One region of the Pseudarthrobacter equi genome, then DNA from elsewhere that is predicted to be linked to it. Evidence: riboswitches for the same ligand, from Rfam matches in the RefSeq annotation. Region 1 holds a riboswitch; each other region holds the start of a gene.
What was found. A riboswitch is a leader RNA that binds a small molecule or an ion and turns the genes downstream of it on or off. The one in region 1 is predicted to bind thiamine pyrophosphate.

Region 1 (5,243 bases):
CTTTGCCGATGCCATTGCGCGGGTGATCGCCGGGGACACCAAGCTGCCCCACCTCGAAGCGGAACTGCTGGGCCGCGGCCTGGCGGGGATGGCGCAGGTCAGCGCCCGGTACTGGCTGGAAACGGACGGCAACCTGGACCTCGATGTGGCCAGCGACCTCATCTACCGTTTAGCTTGGCGCGGAATCTCTCGCTTCCCCAAAGAGTCCTAGACTACAAATAGACCATCATCAAAGAACCTGACCGGCTGGGAGGCCCCTGTGGAAATTAAGATCGGCGTGCAGAACGTTGGCCGCGAGATCGTCCTGGAATCAAACCAGGATGCGGAGACCGTGGCCAATGTTGTGGGAGAAGCCATCAAGGGCGGCAGCGAACTGCGCCTCACCGATGACAAGGGGCGCCTGATCATTGTTCCCGGCAACGCGCTGGGCTACGTGGAAATCGGCGCGGAAGAAGTCCGGCGCGTAGGATTCGGCCAGTTCTAGCACCGGCCGGAACTGCCCTGCTTCCCGGAGGAGACCCATGCTTTCCCTGATCATTGTTGTGCTGGCCACCGTTGCGGCCGGCTTCATTGTCTGGGCCAATGACAAGCGTCATGCCAAGTATGGCGCAGGCCTTCCGGCCGGCGTGGCCGTCGGGGTGGCTGCACTGAGCTGGATCATCCTGATGGCGGCGGGATTCGGTTACCTTCCCGGATTGACGTGGCTTCCCTGGGTGTTGCCCATAGTGCTGGGCGCGGCGGCATCCGTCGGGGCAGTGCTTGTCCTGAGCCGCACCCGGGCAAGGAACGATACCCATCGGCTGACCGCCATCCTGAGGCGCTAGTCACCGTTAAACGGCTGTGGCCACCACCTTCAACGGTGGCGGCCACAGTCGTTTAAGCGGTGCAATCCCCTAGGCGGTACATCCCCTGAAGCATCACTGGCTAAAGGAACTCGGCCCGGCCCTCCATGGCGGACGACGCCAGCGCGTGCTCGCGGCGCGGAATGCGCCCGGCTTCCTTCGCCAGCCGCCCGGCGATGACGGCGTGCTTGAACGCCTCACCCATCAGGGCCGGGTTCTGGGCACGGGTCACCGCCGTGGCCAGCAGGACAGCGTCGCACCCAAGTTCCATGGCCAGCGCCGCGTCAGATGCCGTGCCGATCCCTGCGTCCAGGACCACGGGCACGCTTGCCCGGGAAACGATGAGTTCGATGTTGTGCGGGTTGAGGATTCCCAGCCCGGTACCGATAGGAGATCCCAGGGGCATCACTGCGGTAGCACCCAGGTTTTCCAGCCGGAGGGCCAGGACGGGGTCGTCGTTGGTGTAGGCAAAGACTTTGAAGCCGCGGTTGACCAGCTGTTCGGTTGCATCCACCAGCTCAACGGCGTCCGGCAGGAGCGTGTGCTCGTCTGCGATGACCTCCAGCTTCACCCAGTCGGTTTCCAGCGCTTCCCGGGCCAGTTCGGCAGTCAGGACGGCGTCCCGCGCAGTAAAGCAGCCTGCGGTGTTGGGCAGGACCCGGATTCCGTGGTCCACCAGCAGTTGGAACAGGGAGCCCGATTCTGCGGGTGAGTAGCGGCGCATGGCCACGGTGGTGAGGGAGGTTCCGGAGGCAACAAGCGCGGCGCCCAGGCCGTCCAGGCTGGGCGCGCCACCCGTTCCCATGATGAGCCTCGACTCCAGGGCAACGCCGTCGATGACGAGGGCGTCAGGCCTGGCGGGTGCCGCGGAGGTATGGGTGGCCGGTTCGGAAACGGTGTTCGCTTCAATCATGGTGTCAGCCTCCCTGTACTGCGGTGACGAGTTCGACGTCGTCTCCGTCCGCGAGCGCGGTGCCGTGCCATTGGCTGCGGGGCACCACTTCGGAATTGTGAGCTACGGCCACCCCCAGCCTTTGTCCGTCGGTTGCCTGGCCGTCGGCCGCAAGCGCGCGTCCGGTCACCTCGCTGACCAATGCCGTGATGGACGCACCGTCCGCCACGGTGCGGGATGCCCCGTTCAGGGTGATGTTCATGCTGTCTCCTTGATGTTGAATCTGGGGGCCGGGATCCGGCCGGAAAAGCGGTCAGGACTGATCGGCTGCCACCGGGGGTCGGCCTTCCCATCCATCAGGTCGCGGCAGATGGCTGCCGCGGCCGGGGTGAGGAGGACGCCGTGGCGGAAGAATCCTGTGGCAACGATGAGTCCGGGGACATGCGCTGCACTGCCGTCTCCCCCGTCCACGGGCACCCTGCCCAGCAGCGGGGCATTGTCCGGGGTAGCCGGGCGGGCCCGGGCCGTGCATTCGAGCAGTTCCAGCTCTGCGACCGCAGGCACCAGCACCTGGGCGTCGCGAAGCAGCTGGTACACGCCGCCAGCGGACACTGCGCTGGCCGGTCCTGCACCGGCGGGCACTGCACTGGATCCGGCACTCGCCGGCATGGCTCCGAACGCAGTGCCCGCCCCAACCAGGCCGTCCTCCCGCTGGGTGGCGCCGATGACCACGGTTCCGTCCTCGCGTGGAACCAAGTAGACGGGCACACCGCGCACCAGCCCGCGGACGGTGGACGTCAGCAAGGGCTGCAGGTGCGGGGGGACGGACAGCCGCAGGATGTCGCCGTGCACAGGGCGCAAAGGTAACCGGAGTCCCCTCGGCAGGTTCTCCAGGGAGCCCGCCGCCATGCCGTTGGCCACCACCGTTTCGCCGGCGAGCACCAGTCCGCCTCCGGCCAGCCGGACACCAGCCACCGCGCCGTCCGCCCACTCCAGTCCCACTGCCCTGTCCGCCACGGCAAATCCGTCCAGAGCGCCGGCAACCGCAGTGTCTGCAACCGCAGTGCCGGCAACGCCGCTGCCGGCCGGCAGGTGGTTGGCCAGGGCTGCCCGGAAGCACTCCACGAGTCGCCGGGGATCCACCTGGTGGTCTGCCGGGGTATCGAGTGCGCACGCAATGGCGGGGCTGAGCAGCGGTTCCCGGCGCCGGGCCTCACGGACCGTCAGTGGTTCCACGGCGAGTCCATTGGCCTGCTGCACGCCGCGCAGGTCCATCAGTGCCTGCCGGTCGGCGGCGTCGGCGCCAATGGTGAGCGTGGGCGTCGCCAGGAATCCGGAACCGCGGCCTGACACGCGGCTAAGGTCCGCCGCGAACTGCGGCCAGCGCTCCGATGCATCCAGCATGAGGCCCAGGAGCTCTTCCTCTTGGTAATGCAGCTCGCTGACGGGGGCCAGCATGCCTGCCGCCGCCCAACTGGCTCCGGATCCCGGTGCATCGTCGATCAGCACCACGGACCGGCCAGAGCGCCTGGCTTCCCAGGCGATGCCATGGCCTATGACGCCCCCGCCGATCACTGCTACGTCGGCGGCTATTGCCGGGACAGCGGCTGGCTCTGCGATGCTGTCCGGAGGGCTTTCGGGGATGCCCATGGTGTCTCCTTCCCTACGCCGGCATTAACCGGATCAGGTCAAGCGGTCGGCTCTGACGCCCTCTCAGCCCGGCGCTTTGTGACAGCTGCCGCGGGCTCCCGCAGTACGAGGCAAGTGTAGAGGAACTAGGCTTGCAGCCATGAATGTGTCCCACTCCCCTGCCCCTGCCGCAGCACCCGGCACCGATGCCTTCACCACCGCGGCGGGTAACGGCGCACTGAAATCCGCACGCCTCTACCTCTGCACGGATGCGCGCCGCGGACGGGGCGACTTCGCCGGGTTCGTGGACGCCGCGTTCGAAGGCGGCGTGGACATCATCCAGCTGCGGGACAAGTCCATCGAGGCGGCCGAGGAGCTGGACCTGCTGGCGGTCCTCAAGGAATCAGCCCAGCGGCACGGGCGGCTGTGGGCCGTCAACGACCGCGCGGACATTGCGGTCCTGTCCGGTGCCCCCGTTTTCCACGTGGGCCAGAAGGACCTGCCGGTACCGGCCGCAAGGACGCTGCTCAACGGCAACGCGGCCATCGGCCTGTCAAGCCACACGCCGGAGCAGGTGGACGCCGCGCTGGCCGACGCCGCAGGACCTGCCGGCCTCGACTACTTCTGCGTGGGCCCGCTCTGGGCCACCCCCACCAAACCCGGCCGGGCCGCCGTCGGCCTGGAACTGGTGAAGTATGCGGCCGCGAAGGCGCCCAGTGACGTGCCGTGGTTCGCGATCGGCGGGATCGACCACTCCAACGTGGACCAGGTGGTCGCGGCCGGAGCGTCAAGGATCGTGGTGGTCCGCGCCATCACCGACGCTGCCGATCCCGCTGCTGCCGCTGCCTCGCTTCGTTCTGCACTGGACTCCGCGGCTTCCTGAAGCCGCGGACGTCCCACAACCCGGTTTCCCGAACGCACCGCGGTCCGCGGCAACCCGTCACGACCGCGCCCGCATCGATTCCCTGCGAAATCGCATGACTTGGGGTTAGGCTGATTTTCGTGTCACATCATCGGCTGGCTCCCAACGTCCATGAGCGCACCAATGCCCTGGAAGAGGCCCTGGCCGCGCTGCGGACGGAGCTGGAACTTCCGGGCCCCTACCCCGGTGACGCGGTCAAGGACGCCGAGGCCGCGGTGGCCGCGCTGCGCCTGCCGGACTACGACCTGACCGCGGTGGAGTTCGTCACCATCGATCCGGCGTCGTCCACGGACCTGGACCAGGCCCTCTTCATCGAAACGGACGACGACGGCGGGTACCACGTCCTGTACGCCATCGCCGATGTCCCCGCGTTCGTTGCGCCCGGCGGACCCCTGGATGCCGAAACCCGGCGCCGGGGCCAGACGTTCTACGCCCCGGACGGGCGTATTCCCCTGCACCCTGAAGTCATCAGCGAGGGCGCCGGGAGCCTCCTGCCGGACCAGGACTGCTCGGCCTTCGTCTGGGATTTCCGGCTCGACGGCAACGCCGAGGTCACGACCGTCGGTGTCCGCCGGGCACGCGTTCGAAGCCGCGCGAAACTCAGCTACAAGGGTGCCCAGGCTGACCTGGACGCCGGTACTGCCTCTCCCCTGCTGGGCCTGCTGAAGGAAGTTGGGCTCAAGCGTGTCCGCCTTGAACGCGCCCGCAACGGCGCAAGCCTGAACATGCCGGACCAGGAGATCGTCCAGCTGCCCGATGGCGGCTACCGCATTGCTGCTGCTCCCCAGCTGCCGGTGGAGGACTGGAACGCCCAGATTTCCCTGATGACGGGGATGGCCGCCGCCAAGATCATGCTCGATGCCAAGGTGGGGATCCTGCGCACCATGCCGCCACCGGATGAGCGTTCCCTGCACCATTTCCGGCTGCAGACGGAAGTGCTGGGCAAGCCCTGGGACGG
Region 2 (5,243 bases), 450 kb from region 1:
AAATTCTGGGGAATCTGCTGAAAACCTGAACAGTAACCGGTGGTTACTTGATGCCAGTGATCTTGACCTTGGTCAGTTCCTGACGGTGACCCTGGCGCTTCTTGTACCCGGTCTTGTTCTTGAACTTCTGGATGACAATCTTAGGACCACGGAGGTCCTGGAGGATTTCAGCCGTAACGGTCACCTTGGCCAGGTCAGCAGCGGCAGTGGTGATCTTGTCACCATCAACCAGGAGCAGTGCGGGCAGCTCGATGGTGCTGCCAGCCCCACCGGCGACGCGGTTCAGGGTAACGAAGTCTCCAACGGAAACCTTCTCTTGGCGGCCGCCTGCGCGGACAATCGCGTACACCACTTGGGAACTCACTTCTCTCGACGTTTATAACTAAAATTGCGTGCGGCACCCGTTGCACTGTTTGGCTGGGTTCCCGCTGTGCCTCAACGCCGTGGATTCCCCGAAGGTCTCCATGAGTTATCCCGCAGGACTGCCTTGTGTTTTCCACGCTGGCATGTTCCCGGGGTCATAACCCAAGTGTTGGCGTAAGCACCGAAGATCCAGAATACGCTAATTCCGTCTCCGGCCGCAAATGAGGCTGGCTCCGGCGGGTCGGCTGTGATAGGAACCACAGACATCGTCCGCCACCGGGGCCGTGCCAGACCATAGTACCGGCAGCACGGCCCGGGCAGGTTCAGGCGTGGAGCCGCGGCGCGTCGAAGAACTCCACTTCCAGCCGGCAGGACTGCCGGAAAGCGGTAACCATGGCGTGCCGCTCGTCATCGGAAGCCTTGCGTGCCGCTTCGTCCACCACGGCGATGGCCCGGCGCGTTGCCTCCGCGAAATCCTCGTCGGCATAGGTGCGGAGCCAGTCGGCGTAGGGGTGTCCTGCCGGTTCCCCGTCGGCGAGGAACCTGGCATGGAGCGTCTTCCCGGCGTCCGCGTACAGCCAGAAGCACGGCAGGACAGCCGCTGCCAGGACTGCATAGCTGCCCGACGCCGAAGTAGCCGTCAGGTGGTCCACGTAGGCCTTGGTGACAGGACCCAGTTCGGGACGGACGGTGCGGGTGCTGAGCCAGGAACGGTGCAGTTCCGACTCCACTTCGAGGCACTGCTGGGCCGACGCCGCCCAGAACAGCTGCTCGGCTTCCGTGGGAGCCAGCGCGCTGGCCCGGGCGAGGACTCGCGAATACCCGTTCAGGTAGATGGCATCCTGCGCAAGGTAATACGCGAACTGGCTTTCCGGAAGTGTCCCCGAGGCCAGGGCCCGGAGGAAACCCAGGGCGTAGATCGACTCAAGGTGGGCGTCGGCATCTTTCCGCAGCTGCGCCGTAAAGTCGCCTGGCCGAAGCGCTTGGCGGATGTGGTGGAAATGGTGAACGGGCCCGTTGCCGGTTCCCACCTCCAGTACGGCGGACGCCGCCAGCGCCCCCGCAAGCCAGGGTTTCACTTCCCGTAGGGCCACTTCCCAGTTGCCTACCTGCGCCTGGACCGTGGCCATGGCGGAGGACAGGGAACAGCCTGTGCCATGGCTGTTCCGCGTTGCCACCCGCTCCCCCGGGATTTCCACTACGTCTGCGGATAGCATGCCGGCCGGGCCAACCAAGGCGTCCGGGCAGCTGCTGCCTTGCAGGTGGCCACCCTTGACCAGCACGGCAGCACCGGTGGCATCAGCAAGCCGCCTGCCCTGTTCCAGGGCTGCCTCCCACGTGTCCTGTACGTCTTCTTCCAGCAGCATGGCCAGTTCGGCCAGGTTGGGGGTGACAAGGTGGGCCAGCGGCACCAGGCTGCGGAGCGCGGCTTCGGCACTCTCCTGCAACAGCCGGTCTCCGCTGGTGGCAACCATGACGGGGTCCAGGACAACGACGGCGGGGCGCACCTTCTCCAGCCAGGTGCGCACGGCATCGATCACTTCGGCGTCGCCCAGCATGCCGATCTTGACGGCGTCAACGTGGATGTCGTCGCTGATGGCCGCCAGCTGCTGTGCCAAAAAGGATGCCGGAGGAACATGGACGGCGGTCACCCCGCGGGTGTTCTGGGCGGTGAGGGCAGTGATGGCGGCCATGCCGTAACCGCCGTGGGCCGCGATGCTTTTGAGGTCCGCCTGGATGCCGGCCCCACCGGAGGGGTCCGAGCCCGCGATGGCAAGGACCCGGGGCACGTCCCGTACGGCAGCCGGCATTACGGTTGCGGAGGGATTCGGGAGCGGGGTGGCTGCGGGCATGGCAAGGGTCGAAGACAAAAGAGACATCCCTTCGCCGGTACTAACCGGACAGGTTCAACGGGTGTGGATCTCAGCCGGGCCTGGTGCGCGGCACCCCGTGTCGGTTCCCCAGCCTAGCCGCTGGACGGCAGTCAACCGAAAGGTGACTGCACCTGTTAAGTGCGCTGCTGAGGGCCGTTCCCCGTTAACGGCAGATGCCCGGCCCCACCACAGGAGTGGAGGGCCGGGCATCTGCAGTGCCTGGGCAGGGTCAGAGCTCGGAAGCAGGAACCCCTACGCCAAGGATGATGGGCGCATCGGCTTTGGCTGCCGGCTCTGCCGGCGCTGCGGGCTGGGGCGCTTTGGCGGCATGGGAGTGGCCTTCGCTGGCCGACGGGACGTTCTCATGGTGTTCCACGGTGGTCTCGTTGGCTGCGCCCTGCGCCCTGCTTGCACTCCGGTTACGCCGCGGACGGCGCTGCCGGGACAGGTCGGGGGCGGCAGGCGCAACGGGCTGCTGGGGTGCCGCAACCGCTGCCTCCGCCGGTTCGGGGGTGGCCGGCGCGGCCTGGGCCGTCCCGGACTCCTGTGGCTGGCTGCCAACAGGCGAAGCCGGCTGGCCCAGGTGGGCAAACGCTTCGGCAAGCCGGTCAAGCGACAGCGCAGGCGAGGCTTGGTGCTCGTCTGCGTGCTCAACGAAGGGCAGCGCGACCTTCTCGCCGCCGAACGTCAGGACAGCTGCCGGGCGTGCCGGCGTCCCGTCGTCGTGCTTCTCCGTTGTGCCCGCGTCCTGCTGGGCGGGGGCCAGCCGGGCCGCCACCTCATCATCATGCAGGTGTGCGGCGTGGGCAGCAGCAGCAATGTTGGCCAGGGCCAGCCTGGTGGCTTCAGCCTTGGCATGGCGTTCGGCCTCGTGCGGGTCCGGCTGGACGGGGTGGGCAGCCACCGCTGCGGGTGCGGGTGCCTGTTCGACCGGCTGGCCGCCACGTCCACGGCGGCGCTTGCGTTCGCCGCGCGTACCTTCCTGGCTGCTGTCGGTGCGCTGGCCCTCGTTGCGCTGACCCTCACTGCGCTGGCCCTCGCTGCGGTTGCCCTCGTTTCGGTTCCCGTTGGTGCGGGAATCGGAGCGGTTGTCTGAGCGGTGGACGTGCTGCTCGGCTGCCACGATGTTGGCGCGGCGGTGCTCTACGGGGTCGTCATGGGTGACGACGCCGCGGCCCGCGCAGGCTTCGCACTGCTCGCCGAAGACTTCCAGGAGCCCGGTGCCCATGCGCTTGCGGGTCATCTGGACGAGTCCCAGCGAGGTGACTTCCGCCACCTGGTGCTTGGTCCGGTCGCGGCCCAGGCATTCCACCATGCGGCGCAGGACGAGGTCGCGGTTCGATTCCAGGACCATGTCGATGAAGTCGATCACGATGATGCCGCCGATGTCGCGCAGCCGCAGCTGGCGCACCACTTCCTCGGCCGCTTCAAGGTTGTTCTTCGTGACGGTTTCTTCGAGGTTGCCGCCGCTGCCGGTGAACTTGCCGGTGTTGACGTCCACCACGGTCATGGCTTCGGTCCGGTCGATCACCAGTGAGCCGCCGGAGGGCAGGAACACCTTGCGTTCGAGGGCCTTGTGGATCTGCTCATCAATCCGCCAGGCAGCGAAGATGTCCTGGTCCTTGGTCCACTTTTCCAGGCGTCCCACCAGGTCCGGCGCCACATAGGTGACGTAGGCCTCGATGGTGTCCCAGGCGTCCTCGCCGGAGACGATCAGCTTGGAGAAGTCCTCGTTGAAGACGTCACGGACCACCTTTATGGTGAGGTCGGGCTCGCCGTACAGCAGCTCCGGAGCCAGGACCTTGGTGGAGGAGGACTGGCTTTCGATGCCTTCCCACTGGGCGCGGAGCCGGTTGATGTCGTGGGTCAGCTCCTCTTCGGACGCCCCTTCGGCCGCCGTGCGCACAATGACGCCCGCCTGCTCGGGCAGGCGGTCCTTGAGGATGCGCTTGAGCCGGTTCCGCTCGACGTCGGGCAGCTTGCGGGAGATTCCGGTCATGGAACCGCCGGGGACGTACACGAGGTAGCGGCCCGGCAGCGAGATTTGGCTGGTCAGGCGGGCGCCCTTGTGGCCCACGGGGTCCTTGGTCACCTGGACCAGGACGGTGTCGCCTGACTTCAGCGCGTTCTCGATACGGCGCTGCTTGCCTTCAAGGTTGACGGCTTCCCAGTTCACTTCGCCCGCGTAAAGGACGGCGTTGCGGCCGCGTCCGATGTCCACGAAGGCAGCCTCCATGGAGGGCAGCACGTTCTGGACTTTGCCCAGGTAGACGTTGCCGATCAGCGAGTCCTGCTGGGTCTTGGAGACAAAGTGCTCGGCCAGGACGCCGTCCTCGAGGACGCCAATCTGGATTCTGTCGTCGCGCTGGCGGACGATCATCTGCCGGTCCACGGATTCGCGGCGGGCCAGGAACTCCGCTTCGGTGATGACGGTGCGGCGCCGGCCCGTGTCCCGGGATTCGCGGCGGCGCTGCTTCTTGGCTTCCAGTCGGGTGGAGCCCTTAACGCTGGTCACCCGGTTGCTGGCGGGCGCCTCGCTGACGGCACGCGGTGCGCGCACGCGGGTAACGGTGTTGGGCGGATCGTCGTCGTTGCCGCCGGTCAGTTCGAGGTCCTGGTCACCGCGGCGGCGGCGACGACGACGGCGGGACGTCACGCCGTCCTCGGCCGGACCGGCTTCTTCCTCGTCCGATTCGTCGGCGGCGTCATCCGCCTCGGAGCCACCGGTTCCGGCGTCGTCGCGCTCGTCCAGACGGCTGCGCCCCCGGCGGCCACGGCTGCGGCGCCGGCGGCGGCTGGAGGATTCCTCGGATTCGTTGTCCTCGGCGTCGTCTTCGTCCTCGGCCTCCTCCGCTGCGGCGGCGGGCGTAGCGGGGCGGACGACGGTGCTCAGGTCCGGTGCCTGGAACAGCATGGAAGTGGGCGAGCCGGGCTCAAGGAACAGGGAGGCAAACGCGCCCGGTTCCTCGCCAGCCGCGGTAGCTTCGGCGGCTTCGGCGGCTTCGG
Region 3 (5,243 bases), 360 kb from region 1:
GACACGGCCATCGTGCTGCGTTCCCTGGGCGATGACGGGCGGGGTGCTGCCGGCGGACACGTTGTGGCCCATGCGCAGGGAGCCATTCCGGCCATGATGGCGGCCGTGGAGCGCCCGGACCTCGTGCATTCGCTGACCCTGGTGGAGCCGGCCTGCCTGTCCCTCACCGCGGAGCTGCCCGCAACAGCCGCCCACATCCGGATGATGAAACCGCTGTTCGACGTCCGCCACCAACTCAGCGACGAGGACTTCCAGCGGGAGTTCGTCCGCCGCGTCTACGCCGCAGACCTGCACCAGCCAGCCACCCTGGAGGAGAAGCGCTCTGCCCGCCGGCTGCGGCTGCAGTCACCCTCATGGGAGGCGCCACTTCACATCGTCCCAGGAGTCCCCACCCTTGTCCTCACCGGGGGTTGGGAACCGCTGTACGAAGAAATCGCCGGGTACCTGAGGGAGACCGGTGCCCTGCACCGTGTCGCCGCCGGCGGGCACCGGCCCCACGACTCAGCGGACGGCAACCGGGCAATCCGGCAGTTCCTCGCCGAGGTCAGCCGGAGTGAACCGGCCCGGGCGTCCTAGCCGCCCGGGGCCGGCCACAGCAACCGCCGGTCACCGCCGGCGGCAGGCTCAGCTTCCGGCCGGGACTTTCAGCTCGGGAAGGTACACCTTGCCGCCGGATTCCAGGAACTCCTGGCTCTTCGCCCGCATCCCGGACGCCGCCTCTGCTATCGCGGCCTGGGCCTCCGCCGACCCGTACTCGTTGCGGATGTCCTGGCTGATCCGCATCGAGCAGAACTTCGGCCCGCACATGGAGCAGAAGTGTGCCGTCTTGGCGGGCTCGGCCGGCAGCGTTTCATCATGGAACGCTTCGGCCGTCTCGGGGTCGAGCGAGAGCGCGAACTGATCCCGCCAGCGGAACTCGAACCTGGCCTTGGACAACGCGTCGTCCCGTTCGTGCGCTCCGGGGTGGCCCTTGGCCAGGTCAGCGGCGTGCGCGGCGATCTTGTAGGTGATGACCCCGGTCTTCACGTCGTCCCTGTCGGGCAGTCCCAGATGCTCCTTGGGCGTGACATAGCAGAGCATGGCGGTGCCGTAGCGGGCGATCTCGGTGGCGCCGATGGCTGATGTGATGTGGTCGTAGCCGGGAGCTACATCGGTGACCAGCGGCCCCAGGGTATAGAACGGCGCACCCTTGCACAGTTCCTGCTGGCGCTCTACGTTCTCCCGGACCAGGTGGAACGGGACATGGCCCGGCCCCTCCACCATCACCTGCACGTCATGCTTCCAGGCGCGCTCCGTCAGCTCGGCCAGCGTGTCCAGTTCCGCGAACTGCGCAGCGTCGTTGGCATCCGCGGTGGCACCGGGGCGCAGGCCGTCACCCAGCGAGAACGCGACGTCGTACCGGGCAAAGATTTCACACAGCTCATCGAAGTGCGTGTAGAGAAAATTCTCCTGGTGGTGCGCCAGGCACCAGCCCGCCATGATCGACCCGCCCCGGGACACGATGCCGGTAACCCTGTTGGCGGTCAGCGGCACGTAGCGGAGCAGGACGCCGGCGTGGACAGTCATATAGTCCACGCCCTGTTCACACTGTTCTATGACGGTGTCGCGGAAGATTTCCCACGTGACGGCGTTCGCCTCGCCGTTGACCTTTTCCAGGGCCTGGTAGATGGGCACGGTGCCGATCGGCACGGGGGAGTTGCGGATGAGCCACTCCCTGGTGGTGTGGATGTCGTCGCCCGTGGACAGGTCCATCACCGTATCGGCACCCCACCGCGTGGCCCACTGCAGCTTGTCCACCTCCTCGGCGATGGAACTGGTCACGGCGGAGTTGCCGATGTTGGCGTTGATCTTCACCAGGAAAGCCTTGCCGATGATCATCGGTTCGGACTCCGGATGGTTGATGTTGTTGGGGATGATGGCCCGTCCGGCCGCCACCTCACTCCGGACCAGTTCCGGATCACACTTTTCCCGCAGCGCCACGAACCGCATCTCCGGCGTCACCACGCCCTTCCGGGCATAGTGCATCTGGGTGACAGTCCGGCCGTCGACGGCGCGGCGGGGCACCGGGCGCCCGCCTTTCCATTCCGCGGAGGCGGCGCCGCGGCTTACGGCCGAGCGGCCGTCGTCGAGCAGGTTCCGTTCCCTTCCGCTGTACTCTTCCGTGTCAGCGCGCGCCTCAATCCATTCCGACCGGAAGGGGCTGAGGCCGCGCACGGGATCGCTTCCCGGCCCCGCTGTCCGGTAGGTGCGGAAAGGGGCGTTTGGCTGCCCGTTGGGCGAGGGCTCCAGCGCGATCTCCGTGACCGGGACACGGATCCCGTGCTCCGGATCATCGATGTAGGCCAGCGAGTGCGACTTCAGGGACTGGGTGACAGGCGCTTCAGGCGTGGCTCCGGCGGGGTGGTTTTGGGCAGGGGGCAGCACTGTTTTGGGTGTATTCAAGGAATACTCACTTCCTTCGCCGGCATTACCCGGACAGGTTCGACGGTCGCAGGCCGCGTCAGCCCGATCTCAGCCCCTGCAGGGGCACCCGTGTGGTCAGGAACGAAGCTACCACACGCCCTGCAGGGACAAGCGCTAACGGCCCTGTCACATTTGCCGGTGCTAGCCTGACCGGGCAGGAAGAGGAGGCATCCATGCCCTACATCATTGGTTTCAGCGGCACCGCCCTCACGGGACCGGACAGCGAAAGGCACGGCCTCTGGTCCGTGGACGGACGCCTGACGTTTACCCGCCCGGAGGCCGGTCCGGACGTTGTACTCGACGGCTGGGTGCTGCCCGGCTTCGTCGACGCCCACTGCCACATCGGCCTGGGCCCTGCCGGGCCGGTGGACGCCGGGGAGGCCGAAGCCCAGGCCCGTGCCGACCTGGACTCAGGCACCCTGCTGATCCGGGACGCGGGATCGCCCGCCGACACCCGGTGGATGCAGGGTGGCCGCGACTTTCCGCTGCTGATTCGGGCCGGCAGGCACGTCGCCCGGACCCGCCGCTACCTCCGGGGCTTCGCCCAGGAGGTCGAGCCTGAAGGCCTTGTGGAGGCCGTGCGCAAGCAAGCCCGCGACGGCGACGGCTGGGTCAAGCTCGTCGGGGACTGGATCGAGCGGAGCGCCGGCGACCTCGCACCCTCCTTTCCCGCCGGCGTCGTCCGTGATGCGATCAGTGCCGCACACGACGAAGGTGCCCGCGTCACCGCCCACTGCTTCGCCGAAGACACCCTGGACCAGATGCTCGACGCCGGGATCGACTGCGTCGAACACGCCACCGGCCTGCTGCCCCGGCACCTGCCGCGGTTTGTGGAGCAGGGCGTCCCCATCGTTCCGACGCTGGTCAACATCGCCACGTTCCCTGATATTGCCGCCCAAGCCAGGCCCAAGTTTCCGGTGTACGCCGACCACATGCTGGCGCTCTGGGAACGACGGCTGGAACGCATAGGGGAGGCCTGGGAAGCCGGAGTGCAGATCTTCGCCGGAACGGACGCCGGCAGCGTGATCCGTCACGGAAGGATTGCGGACGAAATCCTTGCCCTGCACGCGGCTGGGTTGCCCGCAGCCGAGGCGCTCAACGCGGCCAGCTGGGCCGCCCGGGCCTGGCTGGGTGCTGACGGGCTGACGGAAGGGGCGCGGGCCGACGTCGTGCTGTTCCGGAACGATCCCCGGAGGACCCTGGACACCGTGGCGCACCCATCCCACGTGGTTTTGGGTGGCCGCGTGGTCCGCTAAGCACAACATCCACCCCGCACTTGGAATAAATTGAAGCTTCAAGTAATTTTAACTCATGACAGGCCGCCTCATCCGGACGGCCTCCAGTAGAGGGAGCGTTCAATGAGTGCAGAAGCCACCAGCCAGGATCTTCTTCCTGCCGACCTCGCCATGGGCACCGTGATGCTCAAGGTCGGCAACATGAAGGTCATGACCGACTACTACCAGCGCGCACTGGGGCTCGAGGTGGTCGCTGAGCAGGACGGCGGCCTCTACCTCGGCCGCCTCGGCAAGCCCCTGGTCCATCTCGCCCCGGCCCCCGGCCTCACCATCCCCGGCAGGGGAGAAGCCGGCCTGTTCCACACGGCCCTCCTGTTCGAAGACCAGGCGGCGCTCGCCGCCACGGTGGCCACCGCAGCCCAGTTCGAGCCCCGCTCGTTCACGGGCAGCGCCGACCACCTGGTCAGCGAGGCCTTCTACTTCAGTGATCCCGAAGGCAACGGCATCGAGCTCTACTGGGACCGCCCGCGAAGCAACTGGTCCTGGAACGGCACCGACGTGGTCATGGACAGCCTGGCGCTGCCGCCCCAGCGCTACCTGGAACAGCACCTCTCCGAAGAATCCCTCCAGGGGCAGCGGCAGACCACCGCCGGAGTGGGCCACGTCCACCTCCAGGTAGGCGACGTCCAGTCCGCCCGCGACTTCTACGTGGGAACGCTCGGGTTCGAAAAGACCGCCGGCTGGCACGGGCAGGCCCTCTTCGTCTCCGCGGGCCGCTACCACCACCACATGGCCATGAACGTCTGGAACAGCCGCGGCGCCGGTCCGCGGAAAGACACCCTTGGCCTCGGCGAGGTCCTCATCGAGGTGCCGTCCGGTGACGACGTCGGCGCGCTCGCTGACCGCCTGAAGGTCGCCGGGGTCTCCTCGCACCACACCGGGGCTGAGTTGCGCTTCGAGGATCCGTGGCGCAACAGCATCCGGGTTGCGGTGCGCTGAGCACCCCTTACGCGTACTAGGCTGAAGCCGATAGACCGGGGACGCCAGGCGGGTGTCCCCGGCGCGCCGGACAGTACACGGAAGAGGTCACTTCCCATGGGTTTTACCGAAATCTTCGTAGCCACACACGATGCCGCGTTGAAGCGCGCTGGAACCCTTGACAGTGGGGGCACCCCGCCGGCCGCCGACGCGGTCCGGATCCCCGGTATCAGCGACTTCGAAGTGGAGCAGCTCGGAGACCTGGCCGGTACCGCGGTCCACGCGGGCGGCGCCGACTACGAGCTGACGATGGTGGACGTAGCCAGTGATTCCCTGCTGGCCGTCCCCCCGGCCATGGTCCGGGCCCTGGCTGACCTGCTTACCTACGAAACTGAGGGCGAGGGCGACGTCCTCGAGGACGTCGCTGCGCAGTGGGCGGCGCAGGATGACATGCCGTTCGACGCCGGGCAGGCGCAGGCCTACATCCGGCAGGTTGCTGAACTGGCCGGCGGAATCGGCGATTCGGAGCGGTCGGGACTGTACGTCTGGTCAGCCTGACCTTCCCCT

Region 2: another riboswitch for thiamine pyrophosphate. It lies ahead of BLT71_RS12485 (bifunctional hydroxymethylpyrimidine kinase/phosphomethylpyrimidine kinase); the one in region 1 lies ahead of BLT71_RS14550 (FAD-dependent oxidoreductase).
Region 3: another riboswitch for thiamine pyrophosphate. It lies ahead of thiC (phosphomethylpyrimidine synthase ThiC); the one in region 1 lies ahead of BLT71_RS14550 (FAD-dependent oxidoreductase).

What each region holds. Positions count from the first base shown of each region.
Region 1 is NZ_LT629779.1:3,219,676-3,224,918, forward strand. Features, by position in the region: gene BLT71_RS14525 (TetR/AcrR family transcriptional regulator) at 1-211, shown strand, start outside; gene BLT71_RS14530 (DUF3107 domain-containing protein) at 260-484, shown strand; gene BLT71_RS14535 (hypothetical protein) at 522-824, shown strand; gene BLT71_RS14540 (thiazole synthase) at 925-1,755, opposite strand; gene thiS (sulfur carrier protein ThiS) at 1,760-1,996, opposite strand; gene BLT71_RS14550 (FAD-dependent oxidoreductase) at 1,993-3,384, opposite strand; TPP riboswitch at 3,378-3,496, opposite strand; gene thiE (thiamine phosphate synthase) at 3,524-4,246, shown strand; gene BLT71_RS14560 (RNB domain-containing ribonuclease) at 4,366-5,243, shown strand, end outside.
Region 2 is NZ_LT629779.1:2,773,088-2,778,330, forward strand. Features, by position in the region: gene rplU (50S ribosomal protein L21) at 44-352, opposite strand; gene BLT71_RS12485 (bifunctional hydroxymethylpyrimidine kinase/phosphomethylpyrimidine kinase) at 687-2,216, opposite strand; TPP riboswitch at 2,226-2,324, opposite strand; gene BLT71_RS12490 (Rne/Rng family ribonuclease) at 2,467-5,243, opposite strand, start outside.
Region 3 is NZ_LT629779.1:2,856,866-2,862,108, reverse strand. Features, by position in the region: gene BLT71_RS12920 (alpha/beta fold hydrolase) at 1-576, shown strand, start outside; gene thiC (phosphomethylpyrimidine synthase ThiC) at 625-2,442, opposite strand; TPP riboswitch at 2,437-2,544, opposite strand; gene BLT71_RS12910 (amidohydrolase family protein) at 2,637-3,719, shown strand; gene BLT71_RS12905 (VOC family protein) at 3,822-4,697, shown strand; gene BLT71_RS12900 (hypothetical protein) at 4,794-5,234, shown strand.